Regions from separate parts of the Paenibacillus sp. FSL H8-0034 genome, predicted to be linked through region 2. Evidence: riboswitches for the same ligand, from Rfam matches in the RefSeq annotation. Region 2 holds a riboswitch; the other holds the start of a gene.

Region 1 (11,313 bases), 2.0 Mb from region 2:
CTTGAATTCCGCCATCGTACGAGGAGGGATAACGTCCTTACGGATAAATTCGGGCAAAGCCTGCCACAGCTCCAGCAGCAGCGGCAGTTCGAGACTGAGTGACTGAATCCGCTCCTCATGCTGAAACAGCTCATACGGCGTGCCTTGCATCACACATTGTCCATGATCCATGACCAGAATCCAATCCGCCCATGAATAGGCCAGATTCATATCATGGGTGGCCATCACGATCGTAATGCCGTTCTCATGAATCCGATCCAATTCCTCGACCAGCTGCTGCTCGGACAAACGGTCCAGATACGCTGTCGGTTCATCCAGCATCAGCAGCTCAGGCTCAAGCACAAGTACTCCGGCAAGCGCTACCCGTTTCTTCTGGCCCAAGCTCAAATGGTGAATCGGCTTGTCCGCCAAATGCTCCAGACCCATAGCTGTCAGCATACGACGTGTTCGCAGCGCGATCTCCTGCTCAGCCATCCCGGCGTTGCGCAAGCCATAGGATATATCTTCAAACGGCGTGTTCAGAATCAACTGCTGCTCGGGGTCCTGAAACACAAGACCGATCTGCTGGCGAAGTTTTTTGAGAGCCTCCGGACGATACGATAGAGGAGTGTCATGCCACCGCATTTCTCCGACCACAGGACGGTGTATACCAATCGCCTGAAGGAAAAAAGTTGATTTACCGGAGCCATTATGGCCGCAAATGGCCGTTTTCTTATGCTTGGGTATACTCATCTTCAGTCCCTGAAGAGCTTCCGTATCCGTACCGGGATACCTATAATGTACATCTCTTGCTTCCAAGATCGATTTCATTACTGTTACCTCCATCGAATCCAACACTCCAGCCCCAACAAGAGGCTTACCCCGATCCAGCTTTCCAACCAGTAACGGGGCGCAACGGGCTTAGCCATATAAGGAGCCATCCGAATCTCATCCGTAAAACCCCGGGCTATCAAGCCATGGGACAGTGCTCTATACCTCTGCATGGTTTTACCAAACAAGCGAACGATTAAAATCGCCGTGTCGTTCAGCCTGCCGCGGAATCCGGACTGACCGCCTCGCGCTTTTTGGGCTGTATACATGTGCTGCGCCGTTTCTGACAGCAGGAAAAGAAAACGGTACATAATCAACATAATCTCCAATACCAATGTGGGCATTCGCAGCTTGTTCATCACCTGAAACAGCTCGGACATCGGCGTTGTCAGCATCACAAAGGTAAGACAGGAAAGACAAGCAACAACTCTTGCAAATAAGTAGCCAGCTTGATGCAAGCCTGCTTCCGTCATATAACATGTCCAATTCATAAATGTAAAAAGCACTTGATTCGTGCTGGCTGCCGCTACCGAATCCCTGGATTGTGTTCCGATCTCGATCATAAGGGCAGGCAGGCTGGTCACATAAAATAAACAAGGAAGCCCAATCAGCAGGATATAGGATTTAAAAGGAATTCGGGCATAAAAAACAGTCCATACGAGCATCCAGCCTGCAAGGCAGAGCTGTACAACAGGATGCGACAAGTATGCTGCTACGAACAGAACGGCCGCAAAACCGCATTTCCACGCAGGAGATACGGACCGCAGCCGATTTTTATAGGATAGTGTATCGATCAGCTTGATCATTGTTTAGTCGGCTTAACCGATTTACCCTTGAACCAGCCGATCGCATAGCCGATGAAGCCTGCACCAATTGCCGCCTGAAGCGCAAAGAGCATGCTTTCCGTTTCGGGAGGAGGCTCGACAAGCGATGAGAACCACGGCTTATAGCCAGGGTGAAGCTCTGCGATAATCTGTTCGGCAGCATCGTCCGCTCCGCCAAATTCACCATTCACCAGAATCAGCGGAAGAACCGCCAACAGCACTACAGCTGTCAGCATAAGTATATTTTTAGTGCGACTTGTCATGACTGCTTAACTCCTTTCATTTTGCGTTGAAGAATGGACAGCTCCTCAGAGCTATAGGCCTGCAGCCAGTTCCAGATCAATACCGTGAGCAAGCCTTCACTGATAGCCAGAGGAATTTGGGTGATCGCAAACACACCGCCGAACTTGATGAAAGAAGCCAGGAAGCCGCCATTTTCCGCAGGAAAAGCCAACGCCAATTGAATCGAGGTTACCACATAAGTGGACAGATCTGCACATGCAGCTGCCGAGAATATGGCCAGCTTTTGCTTGCCTGTTGTGTTCATCAGCCACTTATAAACGACATATCCTACCATAGGTCCTGCGACCGCCATGGAGAAGGCATTTGCTCCAAGTGTCGTCAAACCGCCGTGTGCCAGCAGCAGCGCTTGAAACAACAGTACGATAGATCCAAGCACACTCATCGGCAGAGGTCCGAACATCACGGCACCCAAGCCTGTCCCTGTTGGATGTGAGCTGCTTCCCGTTACCGAAGGGATCTTAAGAGCTGACAGCACGAAAGTAAAAGCGCCCGCCAGACCCAGCATAATCTTCAACTCTGGTGTTTCCTTGTTGATTTTGACCAAGGCACGTAATCCGAGTATGAAAAAGGGAATAAACACAACCCACCAGAACACAGCCCAGCCCAGTGGCAGGAACCCCTCCATAATGTGCATCGCGTAGGCAGATTGAGGCTCGTTAATAACAAAATACAGGGTAAAGGCCACAACCACCAATAAAGCTCGAAACATCTTTTTTGCTTTCATTCTCTAAATCCTCTCTTTCCCATAATAGGCGAAACAAAAAAACCAATCCTTTAGAATTGGTCATGGGTACATCACAATATAAAACAGGATCCTGCGGGATCGCCGTTTCATCGTTTGTACACCACTCCTTTCCGCGAAGGCTGTCGGGTGATTAAATTAGGTAGGTCTCCTGGCTTTCGGATCTTCGTTTTCTTCCGTCTTCCCCGATACATTACCGAGTGACCTGCATGAAAAAAAACTCCCCGAATACAGTGGCGGGACCGCTCGGGAGTTGCACCCGATTCCCTGTTACCCCTTATTGTCTAATGGGCACCTAATTCATGTATGCTTTTGATTTGCTGTTGAGTACCTTATATTCGATATCGACAACGATTTTCCTGTTTCGTAGCATAAATTTATAAAAACATAACACAATTTGACCGTACAAAACATCTGTAGTCGTGTCATTCATTAAATGATTGACATCGAGTGTAACCATTTGTAAAATTAAAAATGCCAAGTCAAGAGATCGGTTTAATCCGTTTCATGAGAAAGGAAGTTAGCAATTCATGTTTTTTTTGCGTTCGCTTATCATTTGCTGCTATCTTATGACCGCTTATTGGGCATCCATCCATTTTCCATCATTGAAGATGGTATTTTATCCAACGCTCGGCGCATTCAGCTTCTTGTTCATACACCGAATAGGCCAGCTCAAAGATGTTGTGCGCATCATTATCGGAGCTATCATTGCAGTATCGCTCGGAAGCTTCTTTTATACAATGGATACCGGGGCTGTCTCATTTTTTGCAACTGCAATTGTTACGATATCGTTGATCCAAGTATTCAAATGGAATGCAGCTCCCATATTAGCGGTTTCGTTCATTCCTTACTTCGCCCATCCGGACAGTCTATGGGCACTGCCCATAGCTGTGTTGGCTTCGCTGGCAGGTCTGCTCATCCCGCTCTGGCTGATTAGCCGATTGGAGCAGTTCACATGGCTTATCCGCTTTAATGAGGCTGCAGAGCAGCTTCGTCTTAAAGCTTTAACTATAGCCCGAATCCTTAAGGAACCACCGGCCACGGAGGTCATCCAGAAATCGAGAAACTAAAGCAGTACCATTTTCCAACAACTACTTACATCCTGTCCTGCTCGGATGAGCGGGATGGGATATTTGTGATGAAAGTACAAAAAGACCGACGGGTTTACCCACCGATCCCAATCCTTCTATTTTATTATTTTTATTATTGCTCACCCGCTGCAATTGCAGCAAGTCGCTCCTGAATCCGTTCTGTGCAAACACCGCCATGATACGTAATGACGGTCTCAATATCATAATCGAGCAGCTTGGCTACCGAGCTGAGTGCCTGCTCCATATTGGGTGTAAATGCTTTGTTAGGCGGCATCAGCACACCATCCTGTGAGGTCAAGGCATCACCCGATATCAAGGTTTTACTTGGCTTGTGATAAAGGCTGATATGATCCGGTGTATGGCCCGGGGTGAAAATTACTTGAATCCCCCCGCAATAAGGAAGCTCATCACCGTCCTGAAGCGTCACATCAACCTTGGAAGGCGGCACAAGGACACCTCTTTTTATGATCGGTACTTCCCCTAATAGGTAAGGCTTGGTCAATTCATGTGCGAGAACCTCAATCCGTCCCTCTGAAGCCGAGAGCAGCTCAGGAAGACTGCCGATATGATCCAAATCCTGATGAGTAATAATGATTTTTGTAAGCTTGTCAAAAGGAACCGCCTCCTGAGCAAGTGAAGCTCGAATCACCTCCAGCTGACCGGGGATTCCTGTATCCACAAGAATGCCATCGTTCTCATCCCATAGTAATGCAGCATGAACGACAAACGTATGTTCACCTGCTTTCATCGACCACTCTACAGCTTTAATTCCTGAGCCTGCTGCCATTTCCTGCACCTCCATCATCGTATTGATTCGAACAGCTTCTCCCATGGAGTACCATCGGCTGTCTACCTTGTTCCCATGGCTTTCGCGTGAGTACTGATTATTCAATGTTAACCTAGACCTGATGCGCAGGCAAATGTGCTGATTTCTCCAATGAATCAGAGATATCTATCAATCGCACGCCAACCTGCTATTTCATAGCATTCATAGGTTCTGTAACCTTAATATAGATGTCAGTAGATTGGCCGTTACATATTCTATTTAACTTTCATCTACTGTTAATAGAACTGAAGATTTCATTCGGTTTCAACGCAGAGTAAAGGAGGTGAGAATATGGCAATTATTAAACCCGTCTATACGGCAACCTCCACGGCTCCGATATCGAGCGGTGGCACCATCGATACAACTGTCAATCCCGTTGTCTCCCGTTTCTTTGCGGCAATTGATGACGGAATGATAGGTGCTACAGAAATTACAATTCCCGCAGCCAGCTTTGTTGACGATGCTGATGGTCCGGTTGTGGCTTTACCTGCTGTCACTGAAAATGATTACTACAATGTTTATATTAATGGTGTTCTTCAGCAGAGCGCGCTGTCCACGCTGACAACAGCTAGCCTTGTACTGGCAACGATCGATATCTCAGTAGGGGTACCTGTTCTATTGGAAATAGCAAACTTCGGCACCGTAACTTCTACAATTGCTACTCAACCTACCATTTCAGCTCCTACTATCACCATCATTACGTAATTGGAATTACAGCCTATAACCTGGCCGCTGGCCAGGTTTTTTGGGGTTCACACCGACTCTTCCATAATAAGGCTCATCTGAAATGTGCGATAAATTCACCCTTTCTTCGCACGATTGCCGAATATAGTGTAATATGTAAGAAGATCATCGGATCTGAAATTGGATAGTCTAGGGGATGCAGATATGGCAAAGGATGAAATATTTTTAACACCAGAGGGACTTCGTAATTTGGAGCTTGAGCTGGAGGATTTAAAAACGGTTAAGCGTAAGGAATTAGCCGAACGTATTAAATTAGCAATCAGCTATGGCGATCTCAAGGAAAACAGTGAATACCATTCTGCGAAAAACGACCAGTCATTCATGGAAACCAGAATAATAACCATTGAAAGAATGTTAAAAAAAGCCAAAGTAGCTGACAATGTGGACATATCATCCGTTCATGTAGGTTCCATCGTTATCCTGAATGACGTTGAGTTTTCGGAAAAAGTTGAGTATAAAATCGTTGGTCCTTCAGAGGCTGATGTAGCCGAGAATAAAATATCTTACGAAAGTCCTCTCGGTGGTTCTCTCATGGGTAAATCGGTTGGCGATATCGTTAGTGTCAATGCACCTGTGGGTGTCATTAAATACGAGCTGCTTGAAATCAGAGCTAATTAATTCCCTTCTATTATCTATACAATGAAATAGCAATAACTAAAAGGGCAGCGATTTATTAGCTGTCTGTTTGGTTTTTTCCATTATTGTGCAGAAAAGGAGCAATGCAACCGATGAAGCTGTTTCAAATAAAATCCAACCCGCATGGAATGGATCGAATGGCACTTTTTCTTAAAGATCATTTTGTATGTATAGGCTGGCCGGGCATCGGAGATTTGGAAAACATTAGTACACCCGAGCTGGAACGACGGCTTGTCCTGGCTTACGAGATGACGGATACCAATATAACCGATCCATTAGACGAAATCAACTGCTTTGTGCACATGGTGCAGGATGGTGATTATGTGCTTGTTGCCCATGAACAAGAGGTCTACCTTGGGGATATAGGCGATTATTATTATGTTGAACAGCATGATAATAACGATGAAGGCATGTGCCATAGAAGAGGCGTTACCTGGTTGAACCGGATACCTCGAAGTGAACTGAATAAAGCAGTGCAAAGCTTATTAAATCATCGTGAAGCCATTACACCATATGAGCTAGCTATGGAAACAGCCGGATTGGACCGGTGGCTGCCGAATCATTTGAGAGTCGTTGCACATACAGGCGCTGAGCCAAATATCCCTGTACAAAGCGTACCCAAGGCCATCATAGATAAAGACACCCTTGAGCAAGCTATGAATGTGTTGAAGGAAGCGCTCAACAGCAGCGACTCCAAACGTAGGGAAAGAGCGGCAATAGCTATCTTGCAATACGCAGCACAAACCGGAAAAGGACTGTAATCCAACTGTATCGGTCGGTTTTCCGGTATTTCTCATCTTAACGCATCCAGCCAGAGGTGCTATACTCTTACAAGAGAGCCTACTGTGCACTGCCTGCAATATATAAACAGATAAGGCAGACACGGAATAACTTACGGATAGGAAGAGATACACATCATGAGTTCAGCAATAAACCAAGCCCCATCGTCACCCAAGAAGGGACGTTTTCCTTTACCCCTTTTATGTCTGACTGCGGGCGCCTTTGCCATCGGCATGACCGAATTTATCATTATGGGTCTGCTCCCTAATGTCGCTAATGATCTGGAAGTCACGATCCCACAGGCAGGCCAGCTCATTACGAGCTATGCTCTTGGAGTCGCCTTTGGCGCACCTTTGCTCACTATATTTACCCATAAGGTTCCCCAAAAGAAATTGCTCATTCTGCTCATGTGCATTTTTATTGTGGGTAACGCTTTGTCTGTCGTGGCCCCTTCATACTATCTGCTGATTGCCGCACGGGTGATGACAGCCTTCGCTCACGGTACATTTCTTGGTGTCGGATCCATCATCGCTGCTCGACTTGTAGCGCCAGAAAAGCGGGCCGGAGCGGTATCCATGGTACTGGCCGGATTGACGATTGCCAATATTATTGGTGTCCCGTTCGGAACCTTCATTGGTCAGCAATTGGGCTGGAGAGCTTCATTTGGCGCCATTACCATCATGGGAATTATCTCCTTGATCGGCATTATCAAATTTATTCCTGTTATTCGCCAGGAGCACGTACCGAGTCTTGCCAAGGAATTCCGCAGTCTGATTAATCCCCAGGTACTGCTGGTGCTGCTGACGGGTGCACTCGGATGCGCGAGCCTGTTCTCCGTATTCACCTATATTACACCTATGCTGGAATCGATCAGCGGCTTTGCCGAGCATAGTGTAACCTGGATTTTGGTTTTATTCGGATTTGGAGTCACCATTGGCAATATGCTTGGCGGCCGACTTGCTGACTGGAAGCTAAAGCCTGCTTTAATAATCAACTTTGCTGTGCTGGCCGTCATTCTATCGCTGTTGACCGTTACGCTTTCGAATCCAGTGCTGGCTGTCGTTACTATCTTCCTCTGGGGAATCGCGGCTTTCGGTATTATGCCCGGTATCCAGATCCGTATTATGAATTTGGCTCATGAAGCCCCTCTGCTTGCAACAACCTCAAGCCATTCAGCCTTGAATTTAGGTAATGCGAGCGGAGCCTATCTGGGTGGTGTGACTATAACCTATATGGGATTGTCCTCCGTTCCCTGGTTGGCAGCCTGCCTTGCCGTTCTCGCTCTGGGCGGCGTTATTCTAAGCTTTGGTCTGGAAAAGCGGCGTAGCCAGTTAGTCGCAGTTCAATCATAACTCTGCTCATCTCATTACGAAGACCCTACGATGCATGCATCGTAGGGTCCTTATATAACGTGGGAAGCGATTGCGTCCGATAACGTCCGTTCAATTAGTTATCAAGACATTATTAATTTTCATTTAGCTGTAGAATATTGAAGTTTCCAGCTGCTAGGGAATTTGACCTGAAAACAATCGAAACCATCTCGATCGTTTCATCCTTTTCAGAGAGCTCATGGTAAATCAACTACCTTTCGGATTGACATAGGTTCATGCTTCTTCCGTATGACGTTTGATTCATTATTACCACTTCCCACTACTTTTTATTACCCTGTTCATCTTGAAGTGAAACACTACGGACTCATTTAACATAATTTCAGGATTTTTCTTGATAGCCCGCCTGATTAACGATTTGAGTAACCTGTTCTGTGGTCGATTTTATGAGTGCAGTCGCTTCGTCAGAGGTGATCTTGCCGCTATTTAAACTGTTGTTGATTGGTGCTTCGACGAGACTTACCAGTTGATTTGTAAAGCTAGCAGATTCGTTCATTTGCTGTGTGGCCAAGTCCGCCAGCGACCGCCCATCATGAAGCTCCTCTTGCAAATCACTATAGTCGACATCCAATATAGAAGATGCCAATATAAGGATTTGATTGAGCTTTAAGTCAGCCCGGGTTGCAGCGGGAATCGATGTATCGATCGGTGAGGAGATGGATGAATCCTCGCTGTCATCATCGGCAAACACTTGCTGTGTGAATGAACCTCCAAATCCTCCAACCAATAATGCCGCCGCTACCGTTCCTGCCATCATACTTTGCTTCCATTTACTCATGGCTCTCTCCACCTTGTCTATATAGTGTCAACCGAGAAAGGAATTGCTTATTCCTTATGAACTAAGAATAAAATTCCAACCTGAAGCGTAAATGAAATTCAGCTGATTTTCTGCTATATTTTTCCTTAAATTAACATGAAAATTCATTATGTAAAGGGACAATCGTCTAACTTTTATCAATTCCGCCCGATGGTTTCAATGCAAACCGCAGCGCACGGCTGATCAATGCCGGCAGTACCGATGTGTGGCCTTCATCCTCAAATTCCTTGAATTCCACATGGACACCACAGCTCTTCAACGTGGACAACCGATCAGCAAGCTCCTTGGCGTTGGCATTCATGCGGCTTTTATGACTTTGTTCCAGTTCCCCTACGGCAAGCAACAGCTCCACATGGGCTCGCTCCTGACTCAGGCCAGCAGCGAATTGCTGCTCCGCTTCAAGGAGCGCACGCTGGTTCCAATGAATCGACGGACTACCCGCCACATACGTCTGGAATGCAGCAGGTTTGCTGAATAGCACGTGCAGCACGAAGAAACCGCCAAGCGAATGGCCAAATATGGTTTGTCTGCGGGTGTCAATCTTATAATCACGTTCAATCTCCGGTTTTAGCTGCTCTTCAATAAAAGTCAAAAAATCCTCGGCTCCGCCATGCTCCGGCCAAGCGATTCCGTCCGGTCTAACGGGCAGCTCGGAGATAGGCACCGGCAGTGTGTAATCATAATAACGTCCGGTCGCGAATGGAACCTCAGTCTGATAGCCAATCCCTACGACAATAGCTGGAACGACTCCGGTCTTCTCGGACCGCGAGCCTTGTACACGAATAGCTTCCACCATCGTTCCAAATACAGCGTTGGCATCCAGCAAATAAATGACCGGAAATCCGGAAGCAGGCGGTTCTTCCTTCGGTGTAGCTATGCTGATTCGGTATTCGCGGTTACCCGCGTGTGACAGCATCACTCGCTGCTCGCTGCGTGGTATAGTCACCTCTTGTGGAATAAGGTCCCTGGATAGGATTTCGGCCTGCACGTTTTTTTCAAGAGTCACTCGTTTCAATTCCTCCTCTGATTCCAATAAGAACCTGTTTTATATGTGAATGGTTCGTTTCAGCTTCTTGCCTTGCTTCTGTACAGCAATATGACAAAATAGGGAACCCCAATGATCGCCACAACGACACCCACAGGCAATTCCGCCGGGGCAAACAGCACCTTGCCGATATAATCCGAGACCATAACCAGGACAGCTCCAACAATACCGCATACAGGAATAATTCGCTTATGTGCACTCCCGACCAAACGCCTCGCGATGTGAGGAGCCATCAGTCCGACAAAGCCGATGCTCCCGGATACGGATACACATGCACTCACAATCCCGATGCTGCTTAGCAGCAGTATAGCCTTTTCTTTTTCCGCAGCTACCCCTACGCTTCTTGCACTGTCCTCATCCAACTGGAACAAATCAAGAATATATGACCTTCGGATAATAATGGGAATGAGCAGCACAAGCCATGGAAGCATCGACACGATATATTTCCAATTGGCATTATAAATACTGCCGGATGTCCATACAGCCGCCATCTCAAAATCCTTGGCATTCATTTTCAAAGTCAAATACAACGATATTGCCCCCAAGCCCGACGCTATCGCTATGCCGGTCAACAAGAGACGCTGGGATTCCAGCCTGCCGTCTTTCCACGAAAACAGATAAATCAGTATCGCTGCGAGCAGACCACCTACCAATCCAAACATCGGCATCGCCAGAATGGACATCCAGCCTGTTCCTTTAAGCTTGCCTTGATAGAAAAACAGAAAAATCACCATCGCCGCGCCCGCACCTGCATTAATCCCCAGTATGCCGGGATCGGCCAGTCCGTTTCTCGTTATACCCTGAATCACAGCACCTGCAATCCCCAAGCCTAATCCGACAAGTGCGGCAATGACGATCCGCGGTAAACGAAATTCAAAAATTACCAAGTCCTGATCCGGCTTCTGATCGATTCTCAGCAAGGTCCGCAGGACGTCCTGAACCGTCATATCGAAGGTCCCACTGGTCAGGCTCATATACAGCGTAATCAGTAAAATAACCGTCCCCACTACCATTACCGCAGCAAAACGTCGGTTCCAAGCGTTATTCATGATTTGGCTCCTCCCCTCGTTCTTGTTAGATAGAGAAAGAAAGGAACGCCAAGCATTGCTGTCACGACCCCTATCGGCATTTCGAACGGATAATTGAGAAAACGGCTGAGCACATCACAAAGCGCGAGAAAGATGCCACCGAGCACAGCGGAGCACGGAATGATTTTTCTGTAATCAACCCCGGTAAAAAAACGTGCGATATGGGGTACAATGAGTCCCACAAACCCAATTTTACCTGCAAGCGCAACAGATACCCCT
Region 2 (11,313 bases):
GTAGGTGCTGCTGCAGAAATGCTGGAAGCAGGGGTACCTCCAGTAAACATATTCATTCGGTCAGAGGCAAACATCATGCCGCCGACGACGATCACGCCAGCCATAAAGGCGGCAAAGACGCTTTTTCCACTACTGCGGGAATTCTTGCTTCCCTGCGAACCCGATTCAGGAGGACGCTTATCTTTGGGATGTGAATCACCGAATAATCGAGGCTGGGTGACCTTGAAATTACCGGAATCCTCTTGGTATAAAAATGAATTTTGTTCGTTGCGGTGTTCATGATCCTTGGACGGCTGTATGATAGTATCGGTATCTTTGTGGTTGTTTTCCATTGTTAAAACCTCCATTTTATAAAGTTGAAATATGGGATTGGATAATAGTGAGTAAGGCGTCCTTCTGTTATCTATATTGGACCTCAAGTATTAACGCCAACTTAAATTACTTATAAAATGACATTAGATTTAACTGGAAAAATCATCCTATTGGGCATCATACAGTTAAAAGCAATGCAAAAGAGCCTTCATCCCACTTATGGATGCAAGGCTCTTGAAGATATACAGATATGAGATGCTTTTTGGGATCTGTGGGTCAAGTAACCCCAGAATAAGCCTGCAATGAAAAAAGGGAGCAGCGTGAGATCAGCGATTATTAATCTCTTTGCACGCCTTCGGGACCTAATCCTGTAGGGACAAAACGATCTTTATAGCTGTACACCATATGCGCCTGCAGGGTGTTGCCTTGAAGCAAATGCTCACGTACCATCGCTCTGCCACTTTCCGGTGTCATGTCCTTGTACCATACGCCTTCAGGATATACGGTAACCACACAGGCATCCTGGCAGCGTCCATTACAGCGTGTTCGTGTGGTATGGATAAACCGATCAGCACCTTGTGCTGTTATTTCCGCACGGATGGCCAAGGTGACTTCTTCCCCCTGATGCTTCATACAGCTCCCGCCGTTGCAAATTAGCACATGATGCTGCGTTTCGGATAAATTCCAGGTTGCCATGCTTGCACCGCTTTCTAGTAAATTCTACTGATTAAATTGAGGAAAGGTAGGCGTATCGGCTAGCAGCTTGCGTGTATACGCATGCTTGGGTTCGTTAATTAATCGTATTGCCGTAGTATCCTCGACAATCGTGCCTTTCTCAATGACGAGTACACGTTCACATAGCTCGGATACGACGGCTATATCATGGGAAATAAATAAGTAGCTGACCTGCTGCGAAAGATGCAGCTGTTGGAGCAATACGAGCATTTGCGCTTGAATCGACACGTCCAAGGCCGATAATGGCTCATCCAATATAAGCAGCTTCGGCTTTAATGCTAGCGCACGGGCTATGCATACCCGCTGGCATTGTCCGGTGCTCAGCTCGTCTGGATAGCGGTTCAAATACCGTTCGTCTAAACCAACCTCCAGCAAAAGCTCCACAATGCGCGCCTCGACAGCAGAGCCATAATTTCGTAACGGCTCAGCGATGCTGCGTCTTACTGTCCAACGCGGGTTCAAGCTGGTTCGTGGATCTTGAAACACAATCTGAATGTCTTGTCTCCAAGAGCTTCGAGCGCTCCATGATAACAACGATTGATCATTCCATAGTATATCGCCACCACTTGGTTTATCAAGACCCATTATGCATTTGGCGATAGTGCTTTTCCCTGATCCGGACATGCCGATCAAACCGACGATCTCTCCCTGTGCTATCGCAAAATCAATAGCATGCAGCACCTGCTTGCCACGGTAGGCCTTTTGCAAATTTTTTACTTGGAGCATGAAGGATCTCCTTTCGCCATAACCGGGCTGTGCTGCGGGATAAACAGACGAGGAATAGAGGCCAGCAGCAGCTTGGTGTAGGTTTCTTGGGGCTGCGTAAAAATCGATTTCACATCATTCATTTCAATCAGTCGGCCTTGATGCATCACGCCAATACGATCTGCGACCTGGGCAACGAGCCTAAGATCATGAGATACAAAGATCATCGCAGCGCCACTGCTTTGCTGCAGTTTTTTGAGCAGTGCCATAATCTTGGCCTGTGTACTTACATCGAGCGCTGTTGTAGGTTCATCGGCAATGATGATTTGTGGATCGTTGATCATAGCCATGGCTATGACGACCCGCTGCCGCATACCCCCACTAAGCTGATGTGGATACATTGCATAAACCTCAGGCGCAAGCTCGGTTTTGGACAGCATATCGATAACTTTATTTTTCATCTCGACTCGTCCTAATGGAGGGTTGTGTTGATGATAAATCAGACATTCCAGCAGTTGGTCACCGATCGTCAATGTTGGATTGAGGGTATCCATCGGGTCTTGAGTAATATAGGTGAGCCGCTTGCCGCGGATCATCCGCCAATCGTCCCATTGCCAGTCAGATGTACTTTCGCCCAGAATGGCGAGGCTGCCGTCCGATTGTTGGAGTGGGTGTCTCAGAAGTCCCATGATGGTCAGCGCCAGTGTGCTTTTGCCAGAACCGCTTTCTCCGACCAAGCCTAAACATTCTCCTGGATATAGCTCCAGGCTGATCGACTGTAAAATCGGCTGCGACTTTTGACGTTTACGAGTGCTGAGCACTTCCACACTGATGTTGCTGACGATAAGCAGCGGTTCTTTACCCGCAGTTGCTTGCTGATATCCAATGGCTGCGGCTGCAGCCGTTTCCATGTTCGCTGCCCTTTGGCTGCTTGAGATTTCGGTGAGCTTCCTGCTCATTCGGCTTCTTTTCTTGAATAGCAGCGGAACATGAAGTGTTCTCGGCTCCAATGCATCCTTAACCGTGTCACCCAAATAATTAGTCGCCAGCACCATAACGAAAATCATCGTGCCAGGAGCTAGAAATAACCAAGGCGCTTCCTCCAGGTAAGCTCTGCCTTCATTTAACATAGCACCCCATTCCGGCTGTGGCGGACGAATCCCGAGGCCAAGAAATGATAAGGAAGCGATACTTAGAATGACATATCCTATATCCAGCGTTATGAGCACCAGAATTGGTCCGATAATGGCTCCCAGTATATGAGTGAGCATGATTTTCCAAGCCGGTGTCCCTGAACAGCGTGCCGCCTGAATATAACCATCCTGCTTCACCATCAGCACATAGCTGCGGAAAATCCGTGCATAAGAAGGCCAGGATACGGCGGCTACCGCGACCATCAAGCCCGTTAATCCCGGACCCATCAGCGCTGCAATAGCTATCGCCAGTACCAAGGTTGGAAACGAAAGCAGTACATCCATGAAGCGGGTCAGTATTTGATCAACCCAGCCCCCCAAATAGCCTGCTGTTACACCGATTACTAAACTAAGTGAGATGATCAGGCCTACAGCCATGAAGGAAGCCGTTAAGGAAGCGGAGCCTCCATAGATCAACCGTGTGAACACATCTCTGCCGAAATTATCGGTACCCAAAAGATGTTCACCGGAGGGCGGCATAAACACTTGTGCATAATCGACCTTGACCGGATCATGGCTTGTAAATAAGGGTGCGCCCAATGAGAGAATGATCACCATAACGATGAATAGCAGCAAAATCAAGGCAATCGGGTCCTTTACTATTGTTGACCGCAGCTGTCTGAGCATTCGCTTATCCATGGGTTCCCTCCTCTATCCGCACACGGGGATCGATCCAGCGGTATATGATATCTATCAGCACATTGATCATGACATAGGTTACAGCCATAAGTAAGGCGAATGCCTGAATAACGGGATAATCCCTTCCGTTGATGGCATCGACCACATAACGTCCGATACCTGGCCATGAAAAAACAGTTTCAATAATAACAGCTCCTCCGAGCAGACCACCGATGATCATGCCGAAAGACGTAATAACGGGAATCAGCGCATTGCGCAGGGCATGCTTGTATACGATGACAGATCGAGGCAGTCCTTTGGCCTCTGCCAGCACCATATAGCGTTTGGAAAACACCTCCAATAAAGAGGTGCGCAGCAATCGGGAGGTCGTTGCGGCCAGCCCTGTTCCGAGCGTTAAAGCAGGGAGGACCAAATGCTGCCAAGAGCCTCTTCCGAGTGTGGGAAACCAACCGAGCAGATAGGAAAGGCAATAAACCAATACCAATCCGAGAAAAAAATTCGGAACGGATACGCCCATTAACGCGATAAAACGGGTGATATGGTCGGTAGGACGCCGATGAAATACGGCACCGGCTATCCCAGAAGGTAAAGCTATGACGAGCATGACTACCAATGCTGCGCCTGCTAGCTCCAAGGTTGCCGGAATCCGTACCCAAAGCTCTTCTGTAATGGGTGTACGGCTGCGAAAGGAGGTTCCCAGATTACCGGAAACGACCTCCTTCAGCCATGTCAAATATTGAATCGCAAAAGGCTGATCAAGTCCCAACTGCTTGCGCAGGATAGCGGCATCGACATCCAGATCGGTCACGGTTGCCCCGGGATCAAACATCGTTAGCAAAATCATCTGCGCAGGGTCACCTGGAATAAAGCGTAATAACGAAAATATGAGCAGTGTGACACCGAGAAGTACAGGAATGGTGACTGCTATACGAATGAGCAGATATTTGAAGATACTCATTTGCTGATGTACATTTCCGGTACAATCTTCGTTCTCAGGTTCTCATCTATGCCTTTCACCTTGTTGTTGTAGGCCGAGCCCCAGCTTGCCGAGTTATACATATATACGATTGCCGTTTCATCCAGTACGATCTTCTGAACTTGCTTCGCCAGCTCATTTTGCTTGTTGGCATCAAATTCAGCTGACAGCTGATCAATCAGCTTGTCCACCTCAGGATTGCTGTATCCACCATAATTGCTAACGATGCCACTCCGGTAGTACGATTTCAATTGGCCTCCGATATCTCCGGTTACACTGCCGCAGGAGCAGTAGGTAGCCATCTCGAAATTGCCATCAAGCATTAACTGATTCGAAGCCGTAGTTTCAACAGGTGCAATTTCAATATTAACGCCGACAGCCTTTAACTGGCTTTGTAAAGCTACAGCAGTTGGCTGAAAGAACGAGTAAGTCAGCAGCTTGAACTGCAGCTTTTGACCATCCTTGGTACGAACGCCGTCTGCTCCGGCTTTCCAGCCTGCTTCTTCAAGCAGCTGCGCTGCCTTGGCACGGTCGGATTCCGGCCCTTTGTCCAGTGCATACGGAAGTCCCTTCGGGAAGTGGCCTGTCACGGGCTCGGCAAACCCACGGCTCACCCCGTCAATGAGCTCTTTGCGATCCAAGGCCAGGCTTATAGCCAAGCGAACCTTGGGGTCTTGAAAAGCAGGAACCTTTTTAATGTTCAGCCATAGATTGCGCGTTGAGCCCGGAGGGTACAGCACATTGAATTTTTTATCCTTTTCATAGGCAATGCGTTGTTCAACCTCCACATTCATATCCGCGTCAGTATCTCCGCTTTTCATAGCGAGCAGGCGACCTTGACCATCGGAACCCAGCCTTGCCTCTATACGCTGAAGCTTGGGTTTTGTGCCCCAATAGGTGGGAACGGCTTCGGCAATCAGCAACTCGCCCGGAATGAATTGCGTGGGCTTCATGAATCCGGTTAAATCGGCTTCTTTATTAAATTTATCGCCAAGGCGATCCGCTTCAGCCGCATTGTGAATTGCAAATCCGGTAAGCTTGAATATAAAAGCCGGGTCGGGCTTAGGTGTTTTGAACTGAATGTGCAGCGCATCCTTGACGATGAATTCCACGCCGCCGATCTGTGAGGAAGCCCGCTTGTTCAGCTTCTGATGGCGTTCAAGCGCTGCTTTGACTGCTGCCGCATCCATCACGGCTCCGCTCCAAAACTTCACATTAGGCTGCAGCTCCATTTCCCAAAGGGTAGGCTCTACGTTTTTCCATGACTTGGCCAGCCATGGACGTAAGGTTGCATCATCATTGAGCATGACCAATGGCTCGGCAATCCCGTCTGACGTAATTCGCTGTGCATCCACATTAGTTGGATCCAACGAGCGGGGCATATTCAAGGTAACATATTTCAGCACCTGTTGATCGGCCATCGCGGAGCTTGTACCTGCTGCGGCACTGTTTGCACCTGTACCTGAGCTCGCTGAGTTTGTAGCCGTACTGCAAGCGGATAATGCGATGAGTAAAGTCAAAATGAATGTGAGCCAACTACTTTTCTTTAAATAAACCAACATCTTGTTTGTCTCCTCCTGTGTTCCTTCTCATAATTGTATTTCCTGTGTCACCTTGTTAAAGCCGGAACATCGTATACAACGCAAAAAAGACATCGTTACCCTATAACAAGAAAAAGGTAAAGATGCCCATAGTTTTATTGTATGAAACTTTTGGCCGTCCTTAACACCTCCCTATCCTTCGTAGGTAAAAGCAGTGTTGTCAGAACTGGCAGGTCTCCTGGCTTCGGGATCATGATCATCAACGGCCTTCCCAATCTTAACATGGCTAAGATCAGTGGCATAATCGTTGAGGACTTCTCCGTTACAGTGGCGGGACCGCGTCGGCATTGCACCGAACTTCCCTTTTAAGCTTCAGCTTGCTGAAGCACCTGTTCCCACAAATATTCAATTATCAACCTTGATCATAAACAATATTAATATCTTATGCAATACCAATATAAAGTAAGTGAAATAAAAATTGCAGCTGTCATCGTCCAACGGTATGGGAATTATCAGTTTAATCCCAATCTTTCCTTTGACATGATTCATGTAAAAAATTACTATTTGATTATACTTAAACACTATCTGTATAGGGTTATCAATCGTGAATTGAAAAGAGGTGGTCATTTTGGCAGCATCTTGTATTGGTGAACTCCGTGAAATCCATCGATTTCCAGTAAAGTCATTCGCGGGTGAACGTTTAGAGAGTGGCATAATTGAGAGATACGGATTGTATGGCGACCGCTGTTATGCTTTTATAGATGAAACCAAGGAAGGATGGGATAGCTTTATTACCGCAAGAAGCATCCCTGAAATGCTCGGTTATAAAGCGGAGCTCATGGGTGAAGGATCGGAAAATGAGTTTCCTAATATTCATGTAACCTCGCCGTTTGGGCGGAATTTTACATGGAATGAAGCTTTGCTGGATGAAATACAAAGGTTTTCCAAGAAAAAGATAACGATGCAAAGCTATGATCCCCAGAAGTCCGACCTCTTGGCTGTTGATGCGAGCAGTATTCTGATTGTCACAACAACCTCATTACGTAAGCTTGAAGAGATCTGGGGCAAAAGATTGGATTTGCGTCGGTTTAGAGCAAACTTCATTGTGGCCTTAGATGACGAATCAATCGATGAAAGCGACTGGATTGGAAAGCGGTTAGTCGTGGGCGATACACATTTACAAGTAGATAAGTATTGTCGCCGTTGTTCCATGATTACGATTGATCCTGATACGCAGAAGCATGATACTTCTCTATTGAGGAAAGTAAATGAGGAGATGAATTTGAACTTTGGCGTGTATGCTTCTGTAGCACAGGTGGGCCAGATTCATGTAGGTGACAAGGTATATCTAGAGCATTGAAAATAGCAAGGAGTCACTCGTATGATAATAAGAAAGTTTCAAGATTCCGATATCAATCAGATCGTTTCATTATTTTACGAAACCGTACATACCATAAATGCACAGGATTATTCAGCAGATCAGCTGCAGGCTTGGGCACCAAAGGACGAAAAATTCGCTAAAATCTCGGCTTGGAAAGTTTCGTTGAGTCGTAACATTACATACATAGCGGAAATGAATGGTGAAATCGTCGGGTTTGCCGATATGACCTCAGAGGGTCACTTGGATAGATTTTATGTACATAAAGATTATCAGGGGCAGGGGATAGCCTTTGCCTTGGTGAATAGACTCGAAGCAGAAGCAAAAGAATTAGGGCTAGCTGAAATGGATACGGAGGCAAGTATCACGGCAAAACCCTTTTTTGAACGGCAAGGATATCAATCCATTCAATTGCAGGTTGTTGAACGCAAGGGTGTTAAGTTGGTTAATTTTAAAATGACTAAACAATTATCGAACTAAACGAATAAGTTGATTGCGTATCATTTAAGCATCTATAATGTAAGGATGATATACAGTCTTTCGTTAAGGGGAGATGGATACAATGAGTACAATTAGCTTTAATGTCAACATCGCACCATTGGCGGCTTTGAATTTAGTTAAAGACAACCAGAACGCTGATCTCGTACATGAAGAGTATCACAATGTGGGTCAGGATAAGCTTATCGGCACCCAGATTTATGAGAAATATTATTTTAGATCTAAAAATCGTGCGGCGCTTATTGTTATTATCGATAATTTAAAGGGTACTACCAACGTAAGGGCTATTGCTACAGGAAGCTCCGAAGGATTGATTTTCAATTTCGATTGGGGTGCTGCAGTCGATTTTGCTTCTTCAGTAGAAAATATTTTAGATCCTTATATTATCGAATAAGGCCAACTATGATTGCTCGATATCGTTTATTTTAAATACGGCTGCCGTTTATAAAGGAGTACATCAATGGAAATTCGCATGTTAGGTTCTAATGAATCACTGCCTATGGAGCTGCTCTTATTAGCAGACCCCTCCGAACAAATTGTTAGAGACTATCTGGAAAGAGGGCAATGTTACGTGGCAGAGCTGAGTGAAGCTGTTATCGCTGTTTATGTATTACTGCCAACAAGACCTAATACCGTTGAACTGGTGAATATAGCCGTCCATGAGGACCATCAAAGCAGAGGAATAGGCAAACAATTAGTTCACCACGCTATTCATAACGCTAAATTACAGGGATATAAAACAATCGAGGTAGGCACAGGCAACTCTGGGATCGGGCAGCTGGCACTTTACCAAAAATGTGGGTTTAGAATGATTGGCATAGATAGGGATTTTTTTGTCAGACACTATGCGGAAGAAATTGTTGAAAACGGTATCCGCTGTAGAGACATGGTGAGATTATCACAGGAATTATAAGAAAAAGCTGCCGCGAGGCAGCTTATTTATTTTAAGGGATCGAGAAAGTGATTAGTAACCGAATTGCGGCATCATCTGCTCCAATTCCAGCTGTAATTGATTAGAAATCGGCCCCATCGGTAAACGCAGGGTGTCAGATGAGATGACTCCTTGTCGGGTAAGTATCCACTTGATAGGTGAGGGATTCGATTCCTGAAAAAGACCTCGAATTAAGGGAACCAGCAGATCGAATGCCTGTTTGGCTTGAATAAAGTTACCGTTGCTAGCGAGTTCAAAGACATGGATTAAAGCTTCTGGAATAACATTTGCTGATGCCAGCATGCCACCACTCGCCCCCTGACTTAACATGGCGTGAAAATAATGGTCTTCCCCACAAAGAATTGGCTTCGTATCATAACGTGTCAGCTCCGAGATGAGCTCAATGCCGCCTGAGCTATCTTTTAAACCGATTACCTGGTCCAAATCCATTATTTTTCTTATCGTATCTGTGGTTAACCGAACTCCAGTACGGGAAGGAATCTCATAGGCTATAATCGGTACTCCAACCTGTGCGACCCTCCGGAAATGTTCAAGAATACCCTCTTGCGAAGGACGACTATAGTAGGGCGTCACAACGAGAACAGCATCTGCGCCTAATAATCCTGCCATTTCTGTTCGTTTCACTGTAGAAACGGTACTATTCGTTCCTGTACCGATGACAATGGGGATTCGTTTCTGCTGCATACATGCCTGTGTCGTCTGTACGAGCTCGCTCACCTCTTCCCACATAACCGTCGGTGCTTCGCCGGTGGTACCGTTAATAACCAACCCTTGAATATCGTGTGTCAGCAGCTTCCCGATGTAATTCTGATACGAATCCAGATCTAACTGTTCATTCCCAGTGAAGGGAGCTACAACGGGCACATAAATGCCTTTTACATCCGTTTCTTTCAACATAACGATTCCTCCCATTCTTCTTTCGTGATTTAACTTTACCATGGAATATTACATCATAGTTATCTATAATAAGTGATAGATAGTATCAATAATATTGATGTATGGGGGATATGATGGAGCTAATCTATTTGCAAACCTTTAGGGAAGTAGCGGTACGTCAAAGCTTTACCCGGGCAGCGGAAGAGCTTGGGTATGCACAATCCAGTGTGACCATGCAGATTCAGAGATTGGAAAAGGCTTATGAGGTCAAGCTATTTGAACGGTATGGCAGAGGGCTTCGTCTGACTTCGGCTGGAGAGGAGCTGCTGAAGGTCGCTATTCAAATGCTTGATCTATACCAAGAGTCTAAGGAAAAGCTGGCCAAGCAAGGAGGGGGGACTCTTTCGATCGGAACGATTGATTCATTGGCTTCATATTTTCTCCCACCTTGGATTCAGCACATTCGACAGCAATACCCTGATCTAGCCATCCGACTTCAGCCTGATCGTGAAGCACACATTGTTAGCAAAGTAAGAGAAGGTGAAATTGATATCGGGCTTATCCTGGAAAATAAACCGTCAGATCCAACGCTCGGGTGGACCAAGATTAAAGAAGAACCTCTGGTGCTGATCGCCAATCCGAATCATCCGCTAGCTGCACTTAGTAACATACAGTTGGAGCAGCTAAATGGTGTTGAGTGGATTATGGCAGAGGATAGCTGCAATTACCGGATTATGCTGGAAAAGGTACTGCGGACACATGGAATTTCGTATCGAATAGGATTGGAATTAGGCAACCCCGAAGCTATTAAAAGATGTGTTAGGGTCGGTTCAGGTATTTCCTTATTGCCGAGAATGGCAGCTGAAGAAGAAATACAGAGAGGGGAATTAGCAGTCCTTCCATTCGCACATCCCGACATACGATTGGACCTGCACATGGTTATTCACCCGAAAAAATGGATGTCACACGCACTGTCGGATTTTATCGAAATGCTCAAGTTGAGTTCATAAACGGGAAGATTGTAGTGTCTAACCATGAAAGAATCGGTCCATCCTTATTTAGTTTAGGGATGGATTATTATTTACTTGTGGTCAAATGTATAATACAATCTTTGCGGAGTATAAACGGATAGCATTTAACTATTTTCGATTGTGTTAGGAGTTGTTGACGATTAAGCATTTAGCTGGCCTTATTGTAGTAGTCATCATTTTAGTTGTGGCTTGGAATCATTTTTCTAAATCTGAAGTTCAAGAAGAGCCGATCAAGCCTGTGCAAGTCCAGAAAAAAACGCACACGAAGGAAGAAAAAAATGCAGCCATGCTAGCGATTATTAACGGGGAAACCGATAAAGTGCGAGCTGCACTGGAGGATGGGATGTCTCCTGACTCAATTGCACGTGTGCCTGGCGTTAAGATTGAACTGTCCTTTCTGGAGATCGCTGTCCGCAAAAACCGTCCGGATATTGTAAGGCTTTTGCTTGATAAAGGCGCTAGTGTTGACGTCCGGGT

The links. Region 2 has a riboswitch for cobalamin ahead of NST47_RS04035 (ABC transporter substrate-binding protein). Riboswitches for the same ligand answer to the same signal wherever they lie in the genome.
Region 1: another riboswitch for cobalamin. It lies ahead of NST47_RS12645 (energy-coupling factor ABC transporter permease); the one in region 2 lies ahead of NST47_RS04035 (ABC transporter substrate-binding protein).

Annotation. Positions count from the first base shown of each region.
Region 1 is NZ_JBBOBS010000001.1:2,814,953-2,826,265, reverse strand. It holds gene NST47_RS12660 (energy-coupling factor ABC transporter ATP-binding protein) at 1-810, opposite strand, end outside; gene cbiQ (cobalt ECF transporter T component CbiQ) at 816-1,616, opposite strand; gene NST47_RS12650 (energy-coupling factor ABC transporter substrate-binding protein) at 1,613-1,897, opposite strand; gene NST47_RS12645 (energy-coupling factor ABC transporter permease) at 1,894-2,661, opposite strand; cobalamin riboswitch at 2,804-2,993, opposite strand; gene NST47_RS12640 (hypothetical protein) at 3,210-3,749, shown strand; gene NST47_RS12635 (MBL fold metallo-hydrolase) at 3,883-4,602, opposite strand; gene NST47_RS12630 (DUF4183 domain-containing protein) at 4,888-5,301, shown strand; gene greA (transcription elongation factor GreA) at 5,485-5,958, shown strand; gene NST47_RS12620 (hypothetical protein) at 6,069-6,737, shown strand; gene NST47_RS12615 (MFS transporter) at 6,894-8,108, shown strand; gene NST47_RS12610 (hypothetical protein) at 8,467-8,922, opposite strand; gene NST47_RS12605 (alpha/beta hydrolase) at 9,089-9,967, opposite strand; gene NST47_RS12600 (FecCD family ABC transporter permease) at 10,027-11,019, opposite strand; gene NST47_RS12595 (FecCD family ABC transporter permease) at 11,052-11,313, opposite strand, start outside.
Region 2 is NZ_JBBOBS010000001.1:848,240-859,552, forward strand. It holds gene NST47_RS04010 (S1C family serine protease) at 1-332, opposite strand, end outside; gene NST47_RS04015 ((2Fe-2S) ferredoxin domain-containing protein) at 649-1,008, opposite strand; gene NST47_RS04020 (ABC transporter ATP-binding protein) at 1,033-1,773, opposite strand; gene nikC (nickel transporter permease) at 1,761-3,584, opposite strand; gene nikB (nickel ABC transporter permease) at 3,577-4,542, opposite strand; gene NST47_RS04035 (ABC transporter substrate-binding protein) at 4,539-6,122, opposite strand; cobalamin riboswitch at 6,313-6,509, opposite strand; gene NST47_RS04040 (MOSC domain-containing protein) at 6,730-7,461, shown strand; gene NST47_RS04045 (GNAT family N-acetyltransferase) at 7,483-7,959, shown strand; gene NST47_RS04050 (DUF6054 family protein) at 8,042-8,371, shown strand; gene NST47_RS04055 (GNAT family N-acetyltransferase) at 8,438-8,890, shown strand; gene dapA (4-hydroxy-tetrahydrodipicolinate synthase) at 8,942-9,826, opposite strand; gene NST47_RS04065 (LysR family transcriptional regulator) at 9,940-10,815, shown strand; gene NST47_RS04070 (ankyrin repeat domain-containing protein) at 10,967-11,313, shown strand, end outside.